DNA from 3 places in the Caldimonas thermodepolymerans genome. Region 2 is predicted to be linked to each of the others. Evidence: predicted binding sites of a transcription regulator. Region 2 holds the regulator's gene; each other region holds the start of a gene.
What was found. The regulator LexA, encoded in region 2, represses DNA repair genes until DNA is damaged. The targets are predictions, from matches to a motif close to ACTGTATNNNNATACAGT.
Positions count from the first base shown of each region.

Region 1: the regulator LexA is predicted to act here: its motif matches at 2,010-2,027, upstream of IS481_RS10815 (PA0069 family radical SAM protein).
Region 3: the regulator LexA is predicted to act here: its motif matches at 2,218-2,235, upstream of imuA (translesion DNA synthesis-associated protein ImuA).

Region 1 covers NZ_CP064338.1:2,307,766-2,311,979, forward strand. Annotated here, with positions in the region: gene dnaJ (molecular chaperone DnaJ) at 1-839, shown strand, start outside; gene IS481_RS10815 (PA0069 family radical SAM protein) at 909-2,000, opposite strand; gene IS481_RS10820 (YdeI/OmpD-associated family protein) at 2,165-2,377, shown strand; gene IS481_RS10825 (NAD(P)H-dependent flavin oxidoreductase) at 2,463-3,416, opposite strand; gene IS481_RS10830 (acyl-CoA dehydrogenase) at 3,521-4,214, opposite strand, start outside.
Region 2 covers NZ_CP064338.1:2,005,711-2,009,924, reverse strand. Annotated here, with positions in the region: gene IS481_RS09405 (ABC transporter ATP-binding protein) at 1-455, shown strand, start outside; gene IS481_RS09400 (hypothetical protein) at 518-1,432, opposite strand; gene IS481_RS09395 (helix-hairpin-helix domain-containing protein) at 1,634-2,116, opposite strand; gene lexA (transcriptional repressor LexA) at 2,121-2,795, opposite strand; gene IS481_RS09385 (asparaginase) at 2,904-3,848, shown strand; gene IS481_RS09380 (organic hydroperoxide resistance protein) at 3,871-4,214, opposite strand, start outside.
Region 3 covers NZ_CP064338.1:3,023,146-3,027,359, reverse strand. Annotated here, with positions in the region: gene IS481_RS14240 (aldo/keto reductase) at 1-788, opposite strand, end outside; gene IS481_RS14235 (sigma-54 interaction domain-containing protein) at 896-2,041, opposite strand; gene imuA (translesion DNA synthesis-associated protein ImuA) at 2,243-3,070, shown strand; gene IS481_RS14225 (Y-family DNA polymerase) at 3,021-4,214, shown strand, end outside.

The sequences.
Region 1 (4,214 bases), 300 kb from region 2:
ACATCTTCGGGGACATCTTCGGCTCGGCCGGGGGCCGGCGTTCCGGCCCGCAGGTCTACCGCGGCAGCGACCTCTCTTACGCGATGGAGATCACGCTGGAGGAAGCGGCCGCCGGCAAGGACGCCACGATCCGCATCCCCAGCTGGGAGGAATGCGACACCTGCCACGGCAGCGGCGCCAAGCCCGGCACCAGCCCCAAGACCTGCCCGACCTGCGCGGGCAGCGGCACGGTGCACCTGCGCCAGGGCTTCTTCAGCATCCAGCAGACCTGCCCGCACTGCCACGGCATGGGCAAGATCATCCCCGAGCCCTGCCCCACCTGCGGCGGCCAGGGCCGCATCAAGCGCACGAAGACGCTGGAAGTGCGCATCCCCGCCGGCATCGACGAGGGCATGCGCATCCGCTCTGCCGGCAATGGCGAACCGGGCACCAACGGCGGCCCGCCGGGCGACCTCTACATCGAGATCCGCCTGAAGAAGCACGACATCTTCGAGCGCGACGGCGACGACCTGCACTGCACGGTGCCGATCAGCATCACCACGGCCGCGCTCGGGGGCACGATCGAGGTGCCCACGCTGGGCGGCAAGGCAGAGATCGAGCTGCCCGAAGGCACGCAGCACGGCAAGACCTTCCGGCTGCGCGGCAAGGGCATCAAGGGCGTGCGCTCCACCTACCCCGGCGACCTGTACTGCCACATCGCGGTCGAGACGCCGGTCAAGCTCACCGAGCACCAGCGCAAGCTGCTGAAGGAGCTGGACGAGTCGCTGCGCAAGGGCGGCGACCGCCACTCGCCCAACGCCAAGAGCTGGACCGACCGCGTCAAGGACCTGTTCAAGTAAGGCGCGCTCCTGCGCGCCAGCATCCGGTCGAGCGGCCACCTCGGTGGCCGCCTTGCTTTTCCGCGGGACTCAGAACAGGCTGCCCTGGCGCACCTGCTGCGGCGGCACGAAGGCCGATTCGTCCAGCGGCGGCACGTGCCGGGTGAGTCCGGCACGGCGCACTGCCTTCTCGATGCGCTGGGCGATCAGCTGCGCCCAGATCCCCTCGCCCTTCATGCGCGTGCCGAACTCGGCGCGATAGTCCTGCCCGCCGCGCATCTCGCGCACGCGCGCCATCACCCGCTCGGCCCGGTCGGGGAAATGCTGCTGCAGCCACTGCCGGAACAGGGGGCTCACCTCCCAGGGCAGCCGCAGCACCGTGTAATGGATGGAGTGCGCCCCGGCCTGCGCCGCGGCCTCCACGATCTGCTCGATCTCCGGCTCGTTGATGAAGGGGATGACGGGTGCGACGTTCACGCCCACCGGCACGCCGGCCCGGGCCAGCGCAGTGACGGTGCGCAGGCGCCGGTGCGGCGCGACCGCCCGTGGGTCCAGGATGCGCGCGAGCGCACCGTCCAGTGTCGTGATGCTGATCGACACCCAGACGCGCCCGGCCTGGGCGGCCGGGCCGATGAGGTCCAGGTCGCGTTCGATCCCCGAGGACTTGGTGACGATGGTGTACGCATGCCGGCAGCGCCCCAGGACGTCCAGCACCCCGCGCGTCAGGCACAGGCGCCGCTCGACGGGCTGGTAGGCATCGGTGGCGCCGCCGATGTGGATCACCGACGGTCGGTAGCGCGGCCGACCTAGCTCTTCTTCCAGTCGCTCGACCACGTTTACCTTTGCGATGATCTTCGTCTCGAAGTCCAGCCCGGGCGAGAGGTCCAGGTAGCTGTGCGTGGGACGCGCGTAGCAATAGATGCAGCCGTGCTCGCATCCGCGATAGGGGTTGAGCGATTGCCCGAAGGGGATGTCGGGCGAATCGTTGGTGGCGATGACCAAGCGCGCCCGCTCCTCGATCACCGTCGTGGACGGGGCCAGCGTTTCCTCACCGGCGACCTGGTCCAGCGTGCCCCAGCCGTCGTCGAACCCCTCGCGCGCGTCGCGCTCGAAGCGGTGGGCGATACGCACCGCGGTGCCGCGCCCCTTGATCGAGGATGGCTGGGGAAGGTGATCGGCCATGACGGCAATACTGTATTTATGTACAGTATATGCGCCATGACTCGCACCCCGCCAGTCACCCCGAGGCCGGCGAGGCCTTGCCACCGCGCTGCCACCTGCTTGCACCGGGATCGGCCACTGCCCCGAACGACGCAATGAACCGACTCAAACGCCCCCTGCATCCCATGCCTGGCTTCGTGCGCCAGGCCCTCGAGAGGCGCGGCCTGATGGCAGCCTATGAAGCCCGTCCGCCCTACCAGCGCAACGACTACCTGGGCTGGATCACGCGTGCGGTCAGCGAGGAAACCCAGCTCAAGCGGCTCGAGCAGATGCTGGCCGAACTCGAGCAGGGCAATGTCTACATGAAGATGCCCTGGCGCGCCGCTCCCCGGCGCTGAACCTGCCCCTCAAACACCAGGGGCCGTCCCCTTACGGCGGACGGCCCCTGGCAGTCACCGGGCAGCAACGCGCTTCAGCGGACCCTCACGCGCACAGGCGCTGCTTGGCCTCCAGGTACTCGCGGCGCAGGCGCTCGACCAGCACGCGCGCGGGCACGATGTCCTTGACCGCACCGATGCCCTGCCCGCAGCCCCAGATGTCCTTCCAGGCCTTCTTCGCGGCATCGCCCGCGAAGTTCATCTTGCTGGGGTCGCTTTGCGGCAGGTTGTCCGGGTCCAGCCCGGCGTTGATGATCGAGCCACGCAGGTAGTTGCCGTGCACGCCGGTGAACAGGTTGGAGTAGACGATGTCCTGGCTGGTGCTCTCGACGATCATCTGCTTGTACCCCTGCACCGCACGCGCTTCCTCGGTCGCGATGAAGGCCGAGCCGACGTAGGCGAAGTCGGCGCCCATCGCCTGCGCGGCGAGCACCGCACGGCCCGTGGCGATCGCGCCGGACAGCGCCAGCGGTCCGTCGAACCATTCGCGGATCTCCTGCACCAGGGCGAACGGGCTGGTCGTGCCGGCATGGCCGCCCGCGCCCGCCGCCACCGCGATCAGGCCGTCGGCACCCTTCTCGATCGCCTTGCGCGCGAAGGTGTTGTTGATCACGTCGTGCAGCACCACGCCGCCGTAGCCGTGCACCGCGTCATTGACGTCGGTGCGCGCGCCGAGCGAGGTGATGATGATCGGCACCTTGTACTTCACGCACAGCTCCAGGTCGTGCTCGAGCCGGTCGTTGGACTTGTGCACGATCTGGTTGATCGCGAACGGTGCCGCCGGCTGCTCGGGATGGTCACGGTTGTACGCGGCCAGCGTCTCGGTGATCTCCGCCAGCCATTCGTCGAGCTGCGACGCCGGGCGGGCGTTGAGCGCCGGCATGGAGCCGACGACCCCGGCCTTGCACTGCTCGATCACGAGCTTGGGGTTGCTGATGATGAACAGCGGCGAGCCGATGATGGGCAACGGCAGGTTCTGCAGGACGGAAGGCAAAGGCACGGCAGTCTCCTGGATGCGGTGCGTGCACGGCGCACCGGTCGAATCTTTCGGGACCATCGGGCTCCGGCCCTGTCACCCTTGCGACAGGACCGGCGGACCCAGCTTCAGAACGCTTCGGGCGCGAGCGCGGTGACGCTTTCGTGGCCGGCCAGGATGCTGTCGCGGATGCCCGGCACCCGCGACAGCACGTGCTCGGCATAGAAGCGCGCGGTCGCGACCTTGGCCTGCATGTAGGCGACGTCCTCGCCGGCGGCCGCCTTGTCCTCGGCGACCATCAGCGCGCGCGCCATCTGCCAGCCGGCCACCAGGTTGCCCGCCAGCATCAGGTAGGGCACGCTGCCGGCGAACACCGCGTTCGGGGCGGTCTTGATCGACCCGGCCACGAAGTCCACCACCTGCACGAAGGCCTCGCGCGCGGCCTGCAGCCGCTGGTGCATCGCGCGCGCCGCAGCGCTGTCGCGACGCGCCAGCTGCGCTTCGGTCTCGGCGATGCGCGCGGCGATCGCCTTGGCCACCTGGCCGCCGTCGCGCGCGGTCTTGCGGCCCACCAGGTCGTTGGCCTGGATCGCGGTCGTGCCTTCGTAGATCGGCAGGATGCGCGCATCACGGTAGTACTGCGCCGCGCCGGTCTCCTCGATGAAGCCCATGCCACCGTGCACCTGCACGCCCAGGCTGGTCACCTCCAGGCTCATCTCGGTGCTGTAGCCCTTGACCAGCGGCACCATGAACTCGTAGAAGGCCTGGTTCTGCTTGCGCACCTGTTCGTCCGGATGATGGTGCGCGGCGTCGTAGGCGGCC
Region 2 (4,214 bases):
CCCTGGTCGGCGAGGGCCTGACGGTGCATGCGCCGCACCTGGGGCCTGAGGAGCGGCGGGAGAGGGTGCGCGCGGTGCTGGCCGACGTGGGCCTGACCGAGGCGCAGTTCCCGGGACTGCTGTCGCGCTACCCGCACGAGTTCTCGGGCGGGCAGCGGCAGCGCCTGGCGATCGCCCGCGCGCTGATCGTCGAGCCGCGCCTGCTGGTGCTCGACGAGCCGACCAGCGCGCTGGACGTGACGATCCAGAAGCAGGTGCTGCAGCTGCTGCAGCGCCTGCAGCGCGAACACGGGCTCGCGTACCTGCTGATCACGCATGACGTGCAGGTGATCCGCGCGATGGCCCACGACGTGATCGTGATGAAGGACGGCGAGGTGGTCGAGCGCGGCCCGGTCGACGAGGTGCTGGCGCGGCCGCAGCATCCCTACACCCGCACGCTGCTGGCCGCGGCCTGAACCGGACCGCGGCATCCAGGACGTGTCCAGCAGGGCGCCGTCCCGGGTGTGCAGAAGCTGCCTCAGGCGTCGATGCGGCGCCAGGTCGGCTGGGTCGACTCGGTCTGGCGCTCGATCTCGGCGAGGCGGTCCAGCTCGGCGCAGACCTGCTCGAACGAGCCGCTCAGCAGGGCGCGGCGTCGGTCCTGCGGATCGCGCACGACGCGCAGGTGGCGTGCCGGCGCCGGCCCCAGCGCCGGCACGCGCACGGTCGGCGCGGCCTGCGCTGCCTGGCGGTGCACCCGCACCTCCCATTGGCCGCCCTTGCCGGCGATCAGGCACAGGCGCAGGTCGGCCTCGCTGTCGTCCCAGTTCGCGACCCACGGACGCACGACGAAGACCAGGGTGCGGCGCCGGCGCGCGGCGCGCTTGAGTGCACGCAGCTGCGTCATGCCCATCTCCGGCAGCCACACCACGAGCACGCCTTCCGATCCTTGTTGCAGCCAGTGCAGCGCGTCCTGCAGCACGGAGGCCGTCGGCGTACCGGTGGCAGCGTCGCCGGGTTCGGCGTCGCCCCAGGCCGGCAGGCCCGTCGATTCGAAACCGCCGATCGCGGCCAGGCCCACGCCACCCACGGGTGCGCCGATGGCGCCGAAGCGCTGCTGGCGCGCCGCTGCACCGGCCAGCGCGGGGGCGAGCAGGGCGAACTCGGGGTGGCCGGGCCGCGGGGCCAGCACCTCCACGAGGCCGTGGCACGGCCAGCCGCCACCGGGCAGGGCGGCATCGAGCATCGGAAAGCCGCTGGTCCAGGTGCTGGGCGCCGGCCCGGCCGGCTCCAGCCACGCCAGCGCCTGGCTCCAGCGCTTCCACCATGGCGAGCCGGCCGTCGGCGCGGCATCGTTGGCAGCATCGCGCGCGGCAGGGTCCCGGGCCGCCAGGCAGGTGGCAGGCGCCGGGCGCCAGGGGCGGTGCGGGAGTGCCGCCGGCCGGAACGACATCACCGGGGGAAGTCGAAACGCGTCGTGTTCAGGTGCACAGGGTGCATGGGCCATGTCCGTCTCCGAAAATCAAAACACCACCATGACGTTCGGCAGGATTGGTCGATGACAGGGCCTGTGCCCTGACGACTGCCCCGCGGGGATGCATGGGCGGCTGCCCATGAACGCCCGCCACCCACAGGGCAGCTGGAAAAAGTGCGCCTAGCCGCGGCCGGTCCCGCCGTTGCGCGGCGTGCCGTCCGGACCGCCCGGGGCCAATGCTTCCCCCTGGGCCTGCCCGTAGAGCAGCTTGCGCTGCGCGGTGTAGTGCCACCACGGCGCGGCCGGCGCGCCGCGCATGAAGTCCACCGCAGCCATGAAGCTGTCCAGTACGCACGGGTCGTGGCGAACGCCGGTGCGCGCGCACAGCTCCTGGTAGAGCACGAAGGCGTCGCGGCCGATCAGGTCGCGCGGGGTCTCGATGCCGATCAATCGCAGGCCCTGCGCCAGCGCCGGGCCGATGTTGGGCAGCGACTCGAGCGCCGCGTCGTCTGCCAGGCATGCACTGCGGTGCCGCGCCTTGGCCGGCTTGCCGCCCGAGCGCGTCGGGGTGGCCGGTCCTTGCGACGTGGTGCGCAGGGACGGTCCCCGGGAGGGCGCAGCGGACAGGACGGTGGCCGGCAGGGCCGCGGCGAGGTGCTTCATGGCGTCACATCAGCAGCGAGTTGCGGATCAGCCCGACGGCAATGCCTTCGAGCTCGAAATCCTGGCCGGGCTCGACGACGATGGTCTTGTAGTCGGGGTTCTCGGCGACCAGTTCGATGCTGCCGCGGCTGCGGCGGAAGCGCTTGACGGTGACCTCCTCGCCCAGCCGGGCGACGACGATCTGGCCGTTGCGGGCTTCCTTGGCACGCTGCACCGCGAGCAGGTCGCCGTCGAGGATGCCGGCGTCGCGCATGCTCATGCCGCGCACGCGCAGCAGGTAGTCGGGGCGGCTCGCGAACAGGCCGGCCTCGACGTGGTAGGTCTGGTCGATGTGTTCCTGGGCCAGGATGGGGCTGCCGGCCGCGACCCGGCCGACCAGCGGCAGGGCCAGCTGCGCCAGCCCGGGCAGGGGCAGGCTGAACTGCCGGCTGCGCGATTCGTTGAGCGAGCGCAGTGTGTCAGACTTGAGCCGGATGCCGCGCGACGTGCCGCCGACCAGCTCGATCACGCCCTTGCGCGCCAGGGCCTGCAGGTGCTCCTCCGCCGCGTTGGCCGAACGGAAGCCGAGCTCGGCGGCGATCTCTGCCCGCGTCGGCGGGGCGCCGGTGCGCTCGATGGCACTCTTGATCAGGTCCAGCACCTGTTGCTGGCGGGCGGTGAGTTTGGGTTGATGGTCCACGGACACCTCGCGAAGTGACGGCCTGCCGGCACGGACCAGGCGACTGGCCTTGATCCCGGATACTGTGCAGGCATCCAGTAACTGTATTTTTATCCAGTTTTCCGAGAAATGCAAAGCAACGAGCACGGCCCCATCGTCATCCTGGGCACCGGCGGCACGATCGCCGGCACCGCGGCCGACCCGCATGACAACGTCGGCTACCGCGCGGCGCAGCTGGGCGTGGCCGACCTGGTCGCGGCGGTGCCGGCGCTGGCCCGCTGGCCGCTGGAGACCGAGCAGGTGGCCCAGCTCGACAGCAAGGACATGGACTTCGGGGTGTGGCAGTTGCTGGCGCAGCGCGTGGCGCACCACTTGGCGCGTCCCGAAGTGCGCGGCGTCGTGGTCACGCACGGCACCGACACGCTGGAGGAGACGGCGTATTTCCTGCACCGCCTGCTGGCGCCGGCCAAGCCGGTGGTGATGGTCGCGGCGATGCGTCCGGCCAGCGCCTTGCGGCCGGACGGCCCGCAGAACCTGCTGGATGCGGTGACGGTGGCGGCAACGCCCGGGGCCCGGGGGGTGCTCGCGGTGCTGGCCGGGCAGGTGCACAGCGGGCTGGAGGTGCGCAAGGCCCACACCTACCGGCTCGATGCGTTCGGCTCCGGCGATGCCGGCCCGCTGGGCTACGTGGAGGAAGGACGGCTGCGCCAGCTGCGCGACTGGCCGCAGGGCGAGCCGCTCGGGCTGGCATGCCTGCCGGCGTCGCCCGCCGGCTGGCCCTGGGTGGAGATCGTCAGCAGCCACGCCGGCGCGGATGGCCGCTGGGCCGCGGCCCTGGCCGGGCTGCCGGTGCAGGGGCTGGTGGTGGTCGGCACCGGCAACGGCACGGTGCACGAACGGCTGGAGGCCGAGCTGGTGCGGGCGCAGGCACGCGGGGTGCGCGTGCTGCGCTGCTCGCGCTGCGCCGAGGGGGTGGTGGTGCCGACGGGCCGGCAGGCGCTGCCGTCGGCCGGGGCGCTGACCCCGTGGAAGGCCCGCGTGGAGCTGATGCTGCAGCTGATGGCGGCCGGCTGAGCCGCCACCCGCGCAACGCGCCTCAGAGCACGTCGAGCGTCACGTCGATGTTGCCGCGCGTGGCGTTCGAATACGGGCAGACCTTGTGCGCCGCCTCGACCAGCGCCTGCGCGTCGCCGCGCTCCCAGCCGGGCAGCGACACGCCCAGCTTCACCTGCAGCCCGAACCCGCCCGGGATCGGGCCGATGCCGACGGTGCCGGTCACCGAGGCGTCAGCCGGCAGGGGCTTCTTCTGCTGCGAGGCGACGAACTTCATCGCGCTCAGGAAGCAGGCCGAATAGCCGGCCGCGAACAGCTGCTCCGGGTTGGTCGCCGCGCCGCCGGGGCCGCCCAGCTCCTTCGGGGTGGCCAGCTTGACGTCGAGCA
Region 3 (4,214 bases), 1.0 Mb from region 2:
GCCTGCAGCTGCTGCACGGTGGCGAACTTGCGCGCTTCCCAGTAGCGCTCCTGGTAGCGCTCCGCGGCGGTGCCGAGCGTGAAGCGGGTGCCTTCGGTCGGACCGGTGTCGAGGCGGTGCTTGCCGGTCAGCAGGCCGCCGGCCAGCGGGTTGTAGGGGATCACGCCCAGGCCTTCCTCCTGCGCCAGCGGCAGCAGCTCGCGCTCGATCTCGCGGTACAGCAGGTTGTAGCGCGGCTGCACCGAGACGATGGGCGCCAGCCGCAGCAGCTCGGTGCGGCCGATCGCGCGCGCCAGCCGCCAGGCGAGGAAGTTGGAAACCCCGACGTAGCGCGCCCGGCCGCTGCGCACGATGGTGTCGAGCGCCTGCAGCGTCTCGTCCAGCGGCGTGTGCGGGTCGTCGAAGTGCAGCTGGTACAGGTCCACGTAGTCGGTGCCGAGCCGGCGCAGCGAGGCGTCGATCGCGTCGAGCAGGTGCTTGCGCGACGCGCCCTGGTCCCAGGGGGCGGGGCCGGTGGCGCCGACCGCCTTGGTCGCGACGATGTAGCGTTGGCGCTGGCCCTGCAGCCAGCGGCCGAGGATCTCCTCGGTGCGGCCGACGGTGGCCAGCGTGCCGCCCAGCGGGTAGACGTCGGCCGTGTCGATGAAGTCGATGCCGGCATCCGCGGCGCGGTCGAGGATGGCGCGCGCGCCAGCCTCGTCGGTCTGCAGGCCGAAGGTCATGGTGCCGAGCGCCAGGCGCGAGACGGTCAGGCCGGTGCGGCCGAGTCGGGTGGTGGGCAGGGTCATGGCAGCGTGTGCGGACGGAAATGCGCGCCAGTGTAGGGAGCGCCGGTGCGCGCGTGCAGAGGGGTTACGCGAGGATCGCGCCGGCGGCCGCACCCGCCGGCAGGCGTTCAGTGGCTGAGCGCCGGCTGCTTGCGCGGCTCGGCCGTGGCCAGGCCGTAGGGTGTCCGGGGCCTCGGGGCATTCAGCAGGCCGTGGCGCTTGAGCAGCGTGCGCAGCGTGTTGCGCGTGATGCCGAGCAGCCGCGCGGTCTGCACCTGGTTGTCGCGGCACAGCCGGAAGGCGCGGCGCACGATGGCGGCTTCCAGTTCCTGGAACAGTGCCGGCGGGGGCGCGGCCAGCAGGGCGTCGAGTGCGGCGACGAACGGCGCCAGCGCCGCCGGTTCTTCCGTCTCGGCATCGGCAGCCGGGTGCGATGCTGCCGTCGCGTGGGTGGCGTCGGCCAGCGGCGAGCGCACCGGCGCGAAGCGGAAGTCCGCGGCGCGCAGCACGCCGTGGCGGCACACGATCAGCGCATAGTGAATGACGTTCTCCAGCTCGCGGATGTTGCCCGGCCAGCCATAGGCCAGCAGCGCCGCCTCGGCGTCCGGCGCGAGCGTGACGGCCTCCAGGCCCAGCTTGTGGCGGTACAGGTCGATGAAGTGGCGCGCCAGCGGCAGGATGTCACCCGGGCGTTCGCGCAGCGGCGGCAGCTCGATGGTGGCCACGCTCAGGCGGTAGTAGAGGTCGGCGCGGAAGCGCTGGGCCTCGACCGCAGCCTGCAGGTCCACGTTGGTCGCGGCGACCAGCCGCACGTCCAGCGGGATCGGGCGGCGCGAGCCGAGCCGCACCACCTGGCGCTCCTGCAGCACGCGCAGCAGCTTGACCTGCAGGGCCAGCGGCAGGTCGCCGATCTCGTCGAGGAACAGCGTGCCGCCGTTGGCGGCCTCGAACCAGCCGGCGCGCGCGCCCGAGGCGCCGGTGAACGCGCCCGATTCGTGACCGAACAGTTCCGCGTCGATCAGGCTCTCGCTGAACGCCCCGCAGTTGACCGCGACGAACGGGCCGCTGCGGCCGCTTTGCGCATGGATGTGGCGCGCGATCAGTTCCTTGCCGGTGCCGGTCTCGCCGACCACCAGCACGGTCGCTTCGCTGCGCGCGACGCGTTCGACATGCCGGAGCAGGGCGACCGAGCGGGGATCGTGAAACAGCAGGGCCTTGGCGCGGATCGACAGCGCCATGGCGCCGGGGTCGGGAAACGTCAGCAGGTGGTTCACGGGCAGGGTCCGGTCGATGCGGCGACGGCAAGGGCCCAACCATAGAGGGCGCGGCGGCGGCCGCCAACGCATCATTTCGCGCTTGGATATGCGCGCAGCGCATGGCATGCGGCGGCCGGGGGCGGCATCCGAGCGGCCTGCAGGGTGACTTCCGCCCCGGGCGTCCGGGCTCATATACTGTATAAACATACAGTCTTCGCCATGTCTTCCACCCTTGCCCTGGCGCCGGCCGAGCCGGCGTCGTCGTCTTTGTCGCTGCCTGCGGACGTCGAGGCCCTGGCCGAGCGCGGCCGGCTCTGGCGCGGCCACCAGCTGGGCGGCGCCGGGGCCCGGGTGCTGCCGACCGGGCATCCCGTGCTGGACCGCGAGCTGCCCGGCGGCGGCTGGCCCTGCCAGGCCCTGACCGAGCTGCTACTGCCGCCCGGCGCCGGCTGCGAATGGCGGCTGCTGGGGCCGGCGCTGCGCGCGCTGGCCGCCGAGGGCGGGGCCTGCGTGCTGGTCGGCGCCCCCGCCGGCCTGATGCCGCATGCGGCCGGCCTCGCGCTGGCCGGGCTGGACCCGGCGCGGCTGGTGTGGGTGGCGCCAGGGACGCCGGAGCAGGCCTTGTGGGCCGCCGAACAGGCACTGCATTGCCGCGACACGGCGGCGGTGCTGCTGTGGCTGCCGCAGGCGCGCGTGGCGGCCTTGCGGCGCCTGCAGGCCCATGCCCAGCAGGCCGATCTGCCGCTGTTCGCGTTGCGGCCGCAGCAGGCCGCACAGGACTCCTCGCTGGCGCCGCTGCGCCTGGCCGTGGCCCCGGGGGCATGGCCCTGGAGCCTGCAGGTGCGGGTGCTCAAGCGCCGCGGTCCGGCGCACGAGGGCGTGCTGGAGCTGCCGGCGCTGCCGCCGCGCCTGGCCGGCGTGCTGGCGGCCCGGCTGCGCAGCCTGGCCGCGCCGCCGGCGGCTCCGGCCCCGTCCGCGCCTAACCAGGAGGCCCGCGATGCCGTACTGGCTGGCCCTGATCGCACCGCCCTGTCCGTCGTCGCCTGAGCCCGGCCGGGCCGCGGCCGGCGCCGTGCCGGCGCACGACCTGGCGCAGCAGCAGGCGATCGGCTGCTGGGCGCTGCAGTACACGCCGCGCGTGACGCTGCTCGACGAGGCGGTGCTGATGGACGTGCAGGCCAGCCTGCGGCTGTTCGGCGGCGCGCGCGCGCTGTGCCGGCGCGTCGCGCAGGAAGCGCCGGTGCTGGGCTGCGTCGCGCTGGCGCGCGCGCCGACCGCGCGGGCGGCGCTGGCCCTGGCCCGCAGCGGGTCGCCCGCGCCCGCACTGGCGCGCGCCGGCTGGCGGGCCCGGCTCGACGCCGCGCCGCTGGCTGCCTTGACCGCCGCAGCCGAACACCTGCCGTTGCTCGAACGCCTGGGCTGCCGCACGCTGGGCGAGGTGCGGGCGCTGCCGCGCGCGGGGCTGGCGCGCCGCTGCGGCGCGGCGCTGCTGGAGGCGCTGGACCAGGCCTATGGCGAGCGGCCCGAGAGCTTCGAGTGGCTGTGCTGCCCGGAGACCTTCGAGGCCTGGCTGGAGCTGCCCGGGCGGGTCGAGTCGGCCCCGGCGCTGATGTTCGGCGCGCGCCGGCTGCTGCTGCAGATGTGCGGCTGGCTGGCCGCGCGCCATGCCGGCGTGCGGCGCTTCGTGCTGTGCTGGCGGCACGACTTCCACCGCAGCGGGGTCGACGATGCCGGCGAGCTGGAGGTGCGCCTGGGCGAGCCGACCCGCGAGCCGGAGCACCTGGCACGGTTGCTCGGCGAGCTGCTGGCGCACGTGACGCTGCCGGGGCCGGTCGGCGAGCTGGGACTGCGCGCCGACGCCCCCGAGCCCTTGCAGCCGGCCGGCCCGGCGCTGCCGCTGACCGCCGGCCGCCAGGTGCGCGAGGGCGAGACGCTCGCCCAGCTGCTGGAACGCCTGTCGGCCCGCCTCGGCGCGGAGCGGGTGCGCCGCCCGGTGCTGTGCTCCGACCACCGCCCCGAGGCCATGCAGCGCTGGGTGCCGGCCGCGGTCGCCGGGGCGGCGGCCGGGTCCGTGGCCGCATTGCCCGCGGGACTGCCGCAGCCCGGCTGGTTGCTGCCGCAGCCGCAGCCGCTGGCCACGCGCCAGAACCGGCCGCAACACCACGGCCCCTTGCAGCTGCTGGCCGGCCCG